Regions from separate parts of the Pseudomonas sp. GM102 genome, predicted to be linked through region 2. Evidence: riboswitches for the same ligand, from Rfam matches in the RefSeq annotation. Region 2 holds a riboswitch; the other holds the start of a gene.
The links. Region 2 has a riboswitch for cobalamin ahead of PMI18_RS20420 (CbtB domain-containing protein). Riboswitches for the same ligand answer to the same signal wherever they lie in the genome.
Positions count from the first base shown of each region.

Region 1: it holds a riboswitch for cobalamin, as region 2 does, so the genes downstream of both, cobO (cob(I)yrinic acid a,c-diamide adenosyltransferase) here and PMI18_RS20420 (CbtB domain-containing protein) in region 2, are expected to answer to the same signal.

Region 1 covers NZ_AKJB01000049.1:78,593-83,435, reverse strand. The annotation lists gene PMI18_RS18665 (PQQ-dependent sugar dehydrogenase) at 1-310, opposite strand, end outside; gene PMI18_RS18670 (hypothetical protein) at 379-975, opposite strand; cobalamin riboswitch at 1,130-1,363, shown strand; gene cobO (cob(I)yrinic acid a,c-diamide adenosyltransferase) at 1,445-2,056, shown strand; gene PMI18_RS18680 (cobyrinate a,c-diamide synthase) at 2,053-3,435, shown strand; gene bluB (5,6-dimethylbenzimidazole synthase) at 3,432-4,082, shown strand; gene cbiB (adenosylcobinamide-phosphate synthase CbiB) at 4,079-4,843, shown strand, end outside.
Region 2 covers NZ_AKJB01000046.1:107,656-112,498, forward strand. The annotation lists gene nfuA (Fe-S biogenesis protein NfuA) at 1-481, shown strand, start outside; gene cobM (precorrin-4 C(11)-methyltransferase) at 566-1,312, opposite strand; gene PMI18_RS20430 (cobalamin biosynthesis protein) at 1,395-1,808, opposite strand; gene PMI18_RS20425 (CbtA family protein) at 1,805-2,512, opposite strand; gene PMI18_RS20420 (CbtB domain-containing protein) at 2,524-2,730, opposite strand; cobalamin riboswitch at 2,852-3,079, opposite strand; cobalamin riboswitch at 3,341-3,554, shown strand; gene cobW (cobalamin biosynthesis protein CobW) at 3,656-4,717, shown strand; gene cobN (cobaltochelatase subunit CobN) at 4,721-4,843, shown strand, end outside.

The sequences.
Region 1 (4,843 bases), on a different contig from region 2:
CATCGGGTTTGGTCGGCGCGTTGGTTTCGGCCACCAGCACATCGCCGTTTGGTAATACGTAGAGCCAGCGCGGATGATCGAGGCCCTCGGCAAACGCCGCCACTTGAGTCCCTGCCGCGGCGACGGGTTTCTTACCTTCAGGCCAGCCGATTGCCGGGGCGATGTTCACCGTCGGGATCAGGGTTTTATTCGGTTCTGGCAGCTTGGGCGAGGGGCCTGTGCCGTCCGAGACTTGCAGGCTGGAGGTTTCACCACAGGCGGCGAGCCCTCCGGCGAGCGCGATGATGAAAACGAGCTGGGGTTTGCGCATTACTGATCTTCCCTATGAATGCATTGACGTAATCATAGAGAAGCGTAGACGTTCGATGGTTCAACCCGTCAGCCGCGGGCTTCCTTGAACAATACGGCGATCCCTGGATGGTAGTTGCCTGCTTCATTGCGCAACTTGCGATAGGCGTACGGGAAATACCAGGCCACGGCGCAGCTGGGTTCCTTTTGCAGGTCGTCGAGCATGTCCTGGAGTTCTTCCGGTGTAGCGCTCTGCTGAGCTTTTTGCGGCGCAACGAACAGGCAACCAAGTTTCAGGTCGCTGGCGTAGCTGATCCTCTTGGCCTCGCTGGTGATGTCCTGCAGCGCCTGAGTCAGGTTCAGGCTGTTGACCCGCGGCCAGCGTTGAGTGGCTTGAAGGTAGGCGCGTTGTTCGGCGGTGGCTTCGGGAGTGGCGATAAACAGATCGGCGCGGCCGTTGCGTTCGCCTTCTTCGTTCTGCTTGCGCGTAGGTGTTTGTTGCAAGGTGACCATTTCTGCCATCCAGGCCGCGGCGGAGAGCAGGCCGAGGTTGGCTTTTTCGTCGTACCAATAAGGTGTGTCGTTATCGCCGCGTACAGCGTTGTAGCGGTCGATACAGTCAAACCAGCGTTCCAGCACCGGTCGCAGGAATTCCAGCTTCGGATTGCTGATGATCATGCCTTGCATGTTGCTCACCCTTGTAATTGTGATGTTGGGTTGTGGCGCTTTGATATCACTGCTGACAGTGTGGTGCAAGTTGGGTGTCAGAAATTTGATCGGCGGCAGTATATCGCTCGCCCGCGCTTTGTCTTCAATTGACGCTCCACCCCCAACCCTCTAACCTTCGCGGCTTGTTTCAGGTGCTCTGTGGCGGTGGCCGACAGAGTGAAACAGGGAAGCCGGTGAGTGACTATCGTCAAGCGACGAAGCGTCACGATCCCGGCGCTGCCCCCGCAACGGTAAATGAGTGAAAACTGCGCCTTGAGCCACTGTGTCGACTAATGGCATGGGAAGGCGCGCAGTCAGGCGCAAGCTGCTCATGAGCCCGGAGACCGGCCTGATTCATCCAACGGCATCACGGTGGGCGATGCCAGGCTTCTTGCCGTCTATTCTTGTGCCTGCCCGCCGTTATCCAGCCTCAACGGAGAGCTCCCCCATGACTGATACCCCCGATCGTGACGAACGCCATCTGGCGCGCATGCTGCGCAAAAAAGCGGTGATCGACGAACGCATCGCCAACTCCCCGAATGAATGCGGCCTGTTGCTGGTGCTGACTGGCAACGGCAAAGGCAAAAGCAGCTCGGCGTTCGGCATGCTTGCGCGGTCCATGGGCCACGGCATGCAATGCGGCGTGGTGCAGTTCATCAAGGGGCGCACCAGTACCGGCGAGGAGCTGTTCTTCCGGCGCTTCCCGGAGCAGGTGCGTTTTCATGTGATGGGCGAGGGCTTCACTTGGGAAACCCAGGACCGCCAGCGCGACATCGCCGCCGCCGAAGCCGCCTGGGCGGTGTCCCGCGAATTGCTGCGTGATCCGGCCATTGGCCTCGTGGTGTTAGATGAATTGAACATCGCCCTCAAGCACGGCTACCTCGATCTCGATCAGGTTCTCAGCGACTTGCAGGCCCGTCCGCCGATGCAGCACGTGGTGGTCACCGGTCGTGGTGCCAAACCAGAGATGATCGAGCTGGCCGACACTGTCACTGAAATGGGCATGATCAAGCACGCCTTCCAGGCCGGAATCAAAGCGCAAAAAGGCGTCGAGTTGTGAGTCAACCACGTCATTGCCCGGCGGTACTGATCGCTGCGCCGGCCTCCGGTCAGGGCAAGACCACCGTCACTGCCGCGCTCGCCCGTTTGCATCGCAATCAGGGGCGCAAGGTTCGCGTGTTCAAATGTGGCCCGGACTTTCTCGATCCGATGATTCTCGAGCGCGCCAGCGGTGCACCGGTCTATCAACTCGACATGTGGATGGTCGGCGAGCAAGAAAGTCGGCGTCTGTTGTGGGAGGCCGCTGGCGAAGCCGATCTGATCCTCATCGAAGGCGTCATGGGGCTGTTCGACGGTACGCCGTCCAGCGCCGACCTGGCGCGGCACTTTGGTGTGCCAGTGCTAGGCGTGATCGACGGCACCGCGATGGCGCAGACGTTTGGCGCGCTGGCCCTGGGCCTTGCGCGTTATCAGCCGGATTTACCGTTTGCTGGAGTGCTGGCCAACCGGGTCGGCACCGTGCGGCATGCGCAATTGCTCGAAGGCAGCCTGACTGAAGGCTTGCGCTGGTACGGTGCGTTGTCCCGGGAGACCGGGATCGAATTGCCGAGTCGGCATCTCGGTCTGGTTCAGGCCAGTGAATTGAATGATCTCGACCTGCGTCTCGATGCGGCGGCCGACTCATTAGCCAGCAGTTGCGACGTGGCGCTGCCGCCAGCCGTGGAATTCGCCGCGCCTGAAATGATCGCAGCCGAACCGTTGCTGGCCGGTGTTCGGATTGCCGTGGCCCGGGACGAAGCTTTCGCGTTTACCTACGGCGCGAGCCTGGATCTGCTGCGTGCCATGGGCGCCGAATTGACTTTCTTTTCGCCGATCCGCGATAGCGAATTACCTGAGGCAGACAGCCTCTATCTGCCGGGCGGTTACCCCGAATTGCACCATGTGGCGTTGTCGCAAAACACGTCGATGCTGACCGCGATCCGCGCTCACCACGCGGCGGGCAAACCGTTGCTGGCCGAGTGTGGCGGCATGCTGTATCTGCTGGATTCCTTGACCGATGTCGAGGGCACTCGCGCTGAACTGGTTGGCTTGCTGGCCGGTGATGCGGTGATGCAAAAGCGTCTTGCCGCGTTGGCCTTGCAGGCGGTCGAATTGCCGGAAGGTTTGCTGCGTGGGCACACCTATCACCACTCGTTGACCAGCACTGATCTTGAGCCGATTGCTCGAGGTTTGAGCCCCAATGGCGGGCGAGGGGCGGAGGCGGTTTATCGTGAGGGGCGGATGACGGCTTCTTATGTGCACTTTTATTTCCCGTCCAATCCATCGGCGATTGCTGCGCTATTTTTGCCTGATCTTGAGGACGCCTTCGCGAGCAAGCCCGATCCCACAGGGGAATGCAATTCAAATGTGGGAGCGGGCTTGCCCGCGAAGAGGCCATGACCGACAACGCATTCAGTGAGGTCGAACGCGCATCCGTCTACCGAGCCATCGCCGAACGCCGCGACATGCGTCACTTCAGCGGCGGCACAGTCGAGCCCGAGTTATTGAGGCGTCTGCTCGAAGCCGCGCATCAGGCCCCGAGTGTCGGCCTGATGCAGCCCTGGCGCTTCATCCGCATCAGCGACCGGGCACTGCGCGGCAAGATTCAGCAGCTGGTGGAAGACGAACGCATCCGCACCGCCGAAGCCCTCGGCGAACGCTCCGACGAATTCATGAAGCTCAAGGTCGAAGGCATCAACGACTGCGCCGAGGTGCTGGTCGCCGCGCTGATGGATGATCGTGAGCGGCATATCTTCGGCCGTCGTACGCTGCCGGAAATGGACATGGCCTCGTTGTCCTGTGCCATCCAGAACCTTTGGCTGGCGTCCCGCGCCGAGGGCCTGGGCATGGGCTGGGTGTCGCTGTTCGAGCCGCAAGCGCTGGCGGACTTGCTGGGTTTACCGAGCGGGGCCAAGCCTTTGGCCGTTCTTTGCCTGGGGCCGGTCAAGGAATTCTATCCGGCGCCGATGTTGGTACTCGAAGGTTGGGCGCAGGCGCGTCCACTCAGCGAGTTGCTGTATGAAAATTATTGGGGAGTGAGTCAATGAGTGTGGCGTTGTTGAGTGTCGCCGCGGTCGCGCTGGATGCGCTGCTGGGTGAACCCAAACGCTGGCATCCGCTGGTGGCGTTCGGTCGTGTTGCCGATCGCATCGAGCAACGTTTCAACTCTGGTGGCCGCGGCTGGCGCAGTCACGGGGTTACGGCCTGGGTGATGGCGGTCGTGCCGCTGACCTTGCTGGTCACCGCACTTTCCTGGGCGCCTTATGTCGGTTGGATTGTCGAGATTCTCGCGCTCTATTGTGCCCTCGGCATGCGCAGCCTCGGTGAGCACGTCGAGCCGGTGGCCAAGGCCCTGCGCAGTGATGATCTGATCGAGGCGCGCACACGCGTTGGTTATCTAGTCAGCCGTCAGACCAGCGAACTGGACAAAACCGAAGTCGCACGCGCCGCCACCGAGTCGGTGCTGGAGAACGGCAGTGATGCGGTATTCGCCGCGCTGTTCTGGTTTGCCGTGGCGGGTGCGCCCGGCGTGGTGCTCTATCGCCTGAGCAACACCCTTGATGCGATGTGGGGTTATCGCAACGATCGCTTCGAACGTTTCGGTTGGGCCGCGGCGAAGATCGATGATGTTCTGAACTACATTCCCGCACGCCTGGTGGCGTTGACCTACGCGCTGTTGGGCAAAACCCGACTGGCACTGAAGTGCTGGCGTACCCAGGGCCCGACTTGGGACAGCCCGAATGCCGGGCCAGTGATGGCAGCCGGTGCCGGCGCGCTGGGTGTCGAACTGGGCGGGGCGGCGATCTAT
Region 2 (4,843 bases):
TGGCACCCAGTACGCCGAAACCTGCATTGCCTACTGCAAGCCGGGCGAAGAAAAACCTGAAGACACGGCGCTGGGGCTCAAAAGCTTTACCGCCTACATCGACTCGTTCAGCGAAGCATTTCTGGACGATGCGGTAGTCGACTACGCCACCGACCGCATGGGCGGCCAACTGACCATCAAGGCGCCAAACGCCAAAGTACCGATGGTCAACGCCGACAGTCCGGTCAACGAGCGCATCAACTACTACCTGCAAACCGAAATCAACCCGGGGCTGGCCAGCCACGGCGGTCAGGTCAGCCTGATCGATGTGGTCGAAGACGGCATTGCCGTGCTGAAATTCGGCGGCGGTTGCCAGGGCTGCGGCCAGGCAGACGTCACCCTGCGCGAAGGCATCGAGCGCACCTTGCTCGAGCGTATTCCTGAGCTCAAGGGCGTTCGTGACGTGACCGACCACACGCAGAAAGAAAACGCCTACTACTAAGGTGTTCGCTGCGATATAAAAAAACGGTGCCCGTGAGCACCGTTTTTTTTGATCGTTCCCACGCAGAGCGTGGGAACGATCATCTCAGGGTCTGTAGAGGTGCGCATGCCCCGCGCGATACAACGACGATTCACTGAAGTGATCGCTGCCCAACACCCGACCCACCAGAATCAGCGCCGTGCGGCGGAATCCCTTGGCTTGAACCTTCCCGGCAATATCCGCCAACGTCCCCACCACCCAATCCTGATCCGGCCAGGTCGCCCGATGAATCACCGCGATCGGACAGTCGGCGCCGTAGTGCGGTAGCAATTGGGCAAGGATCTTCTCCAGATGATTGACCCCGAGGTGGATCGCCATGGTCGCCCCGTGCTGCGCCAGACTGCCCAGCTCTTCGCCGGCCGGCATCGCGGTCTTGTCGGCGTAGCGGGTCAGAATCACGCTCTGTGACACGTCCGGCAAGGTCAGTTCAGCACCCAAAAGCGCCGCGCAGGCGGCGGTGGCGGTGACGCCGGGAATGATTTCGAAAGGAATGTCGAGTTCACGCAAATAGCGAATCTGCTCGCCAATCGCGCCATACAGGCTCGGATCGCCGGAATGCACCCGGGCCACGTCCTGGCCGTTGGCATGGGCGCTCTTGATCAGCTCGATGATCTGTTCCAGGTGCAATTCGGCGCTGTTGACTACCTGTTCGGCGCAGTGGCCGTCCAGTACAGCGGCCGGGACCAGGGAGCCGGCATAGATAATGACCGGGCAGCTACGAATCAGCCGTTGGCCTTTGACGGTGATCAGTTCCGGGTCGCCGGGGCCTGCGCCAATGAAGTAGACGGTCATCGTCGTTTCCTGTCAGAAAAAGGGTATGGGCACGCTTCAGATGAAGATTGCTCATGATCGAAGGCGGGGATTATCGGGGATTTTACGCGGCGCTGGCCAATGCCAGGGTGGCCTGGGCGTATTTTTGTCGTGGAATCAGCAACTTTGCCGGTGCCTGAGCCAATTGTTCGGCCAGTGCCAACGCGGCACTTTCCGCTACGCCGTAACAGCCTGTGCGTTCGAACGCGATGTCCGAGTGGTGGCTGAGTTGCGGTTCATAACCGGCCAACTGTTCGCTGCTGAAATACATCAACGGCAAGGCCAGCTGTTCGGCCAGTTCGATCAGGGCGGGTTCTTCGCGCTTCAGGTCGATACTGGCCAAGGCCTTGATCTCACGAAGCTCGATTTGATGGGCCTGTAACGCCTGATCAAGCAGCGCCCGCAGCGTGCTGACGGGGCAGCCGCGTTGGCAGCCCAGGCCGACCACCAGGGTCGGCGCTGCGCTGACGTCAGTCATGCGCAGTATTGGCCATCGCTTTTGCGGCGGAACAACCAGGCGCTGATCAGGCCCAGGGCCAGCCAGAACGCCATGTTGGTCAGCTGCGAAGCGATTTTGAACTGCGCTTCCAGGGCTTCTGGAGCCAGCATGGAGTGCACTTCCGGTTGTGGCGCGCCAATCACATGAGGCACGGCCAGAATCGCCACGCCGAGGATCTTCATCAGCCAGTGGCGGCTGAACACGATCAGCGCGATGCCGACAGCGGTGGAGGCGGCAGTACCAATCCACCAGATCTGCCGTTGCGCCAGATCCGCCGCGGCAGTGCCCGGCAGTTCAGGTGGCAGGCCGAGGGTTGGCGCCAGCACGAACGTCGCGTAACCGGCCAGACCCCAGAGCAGGCCCTGAGAGGTACGGCGTGGAGCGCGCAAGGTGTAGAGGCCTGCGAGCATCAGGGCGAAACCGACCGCTACCACCAGATTGCCGCCGGTGGTTGACAGCACGCGCTGCCAGCCATCTTCCGGCTCCCAGGCTTCGGCATCGTGGGTATGAGCGGTGACAGCGCCCGCGGCGTGCTCGTGAATTTCGACAGTGGCAGGCTCGGATTTTTCGTAGGTCTCGGCCTGCAAAATCAGCGGGGCCACCCAGAAGCTTTGCAGCAGGGTCAGCAGCAGGGCGGCCAGCAGCCCGGTGAAACCTGCGGTTTGCGCAATACGCTTGATCATGTCAGCAGGTCTCAATGGCACGGGAATGCGGCGCTGTGACGGGTATCGTGCGCGGCGTTGTGTACCGCTTCGATGTGCGAGAAACCGGCGAAATACACAAGGCTGGCGCCAAGGATCGACGCACAAAAAGCGGCGGTCAGGCGTTGGCTCAGGGTTGAAGTGGTGCTGATCGTGCTCTTTTTATCGGTGTTGCTGCCGGTGCTGCTGATGATCGACATGGCGCTTCCCTCTGGTCTGTCAGCGGGTGAATAGAGCGCATGAAAACCTCCGCACGTCGGAGCACGCAGAGATTTCGAACAGCGCCCGCCCACCGCGGGTTTGTTATTCAGTGAACGTAAGAGTCACTTTGTGTTGCGGGCCGGTCTCCGGGCTCGCGAGGGGCAGGGCTTGCGCCCAAACCTGCAAGCATCACCTTCCCATGCCGTATGACGGGCACAGTGGCTCTGACGCTTCACTCGCTTACCGTTGCGGGGGCAGCACCGGACTGACATGGCTTTAGAGTAAAGCACATGATTCACCGGTTTCCCGTTTCACCCTGTGAAGGGCACCCGTAACAAGGCGTGTAGGAGAGCATGGGCGGGGGTTGGGCGTCAATTGGCATGGGTTCTCGTTTGAGTTGATCGTTCCCACTCTGCGTGGGAATGCAGCCCGGGACGCTCCGCGTCCCTTTCACAGCCGAACGCGGAGCGTCCGTTGAGGCATTCCCACGCAGAGCGTGGGAACGATCATCATCGACACTATTCCTGTAGGAGCGAGGCTTGCCCGCGAAGGCGTCCTGTGAGTCACCACAGATCTCTGCACGGACATTGACCCGCCCCCACACGATGCGTAGCCTTGCGCTTTCGAGGTTCTTCGGCATTTGCCGAAGCTAAGAAGGGAACGCGGTTGATGCCGCGGCTGCCCCCGCAACTGTGAACGGTGATGTTCGCTGCCACGCCACTGCAAACCCAGGTCCATCAGGTTCGCGGGAAGGCGCAGCAAACGCCAGTCGAACGATTGGCACACCGTCAGCCAGGAGACCTGCCTCGATACAGATTCTCACTACAACCGGGCGGGGTGATCCGGTGGCGGAACTCTTGCGCGCGTGCACTTGCCGCAGCGATTGTCGTCCCGTATGCCCGCCACCTTGCCAAAGGGCATCCGATGAAAACACTGGCCAAACTCCCCGTCACCATCGTTACCGGCTTCCTCGGCTCGGGCAAAACCACCTTGCTGCGCCACATGCTCGACAACGCCCAGGGCCGTCGTATCGCGGTGATCGTCAACGAGTTCGGCGAGCTGGGCATCGACGGCGAAATCCTCAAGCAGTGCTCCATCGGCTGCACCGAAGAAGAAGCCAATGGTCGCGTCTACGAACTGGCCAACGGCTGCCTATGCTGCACGGTTCAGGAAGAATTCTTCCCGGTGATGCGCGAACTGGTCGCGCGTCGCGGCGACCTCGACCACATCCTCATCGAAACGTCGGGCCTGGCCCTGCCAAAACCTTTGGTTCAAGCCTTCCAATGGCCGGAAATCCGCAGCGCCTGCACGGTTGACGCGGTGATCACCGTGGTCGACAGCCCGGCCGTCGCTGCTGGCACCTTCGCTGCGTTCCCGGATCAGGTCGATGCCCAGCGCAAACTCGACCCGAACCTGGACCACGAATCGCCGCTGCACGAGCTGTTCGCCGACCAACTGGCCAGCGCCGACCTGGTGATCCTCAACAAGGCTGACCTGATCAGCGCTGAAGACCTGGCCCGTGTGCGCCTGGAAGTCGCCGAAGAACTGCCGCCAGCGGTGAAAGTCATCGAAGCCAGCAGCGGTCGTCTGCCACTGGACGTGCTGATCGGCCTCGGCGCCGGTTCTGAAGAACACATCGACAGCCGCCATAGCCATCACGATCATCACCATGAAGGCGAGGACGACCACGACCACGACGCGTTCGATTCCATCTCGATCGAGCTGCCACAAGCCGACGAAAGCCTGCTGATGGACGCGCTGACTCAATTGGTGGTCCAGCACGGCATCCTTCGAGTCAAAGGTTTTGCGGCGGTGCCGAACAAGCCGATGCGCCTGCTGATCCAGGGCGTGGGCACGCGTTTCGACAAGCACTTCGACCGTCAGTGGGGCGCTGAAGAAGCGCGCACCACCCGTCTGGTGTTGATCGGTCAGGATCTGGATGCCGCTGCGCTCGAAGCGCAATTGCGCGCTGCGCTCAGCGTTTAAACCATGCACCTGCTCAGGACCCAGCCCGGCGGTTTCGTGTCGGATGACAACATTGCCGACCTTGGACAAACTCCCGCCGAGCTGGTGATCCTGTGCAGCGGCGATTCCAGCCTGGCGTTGCTTGCC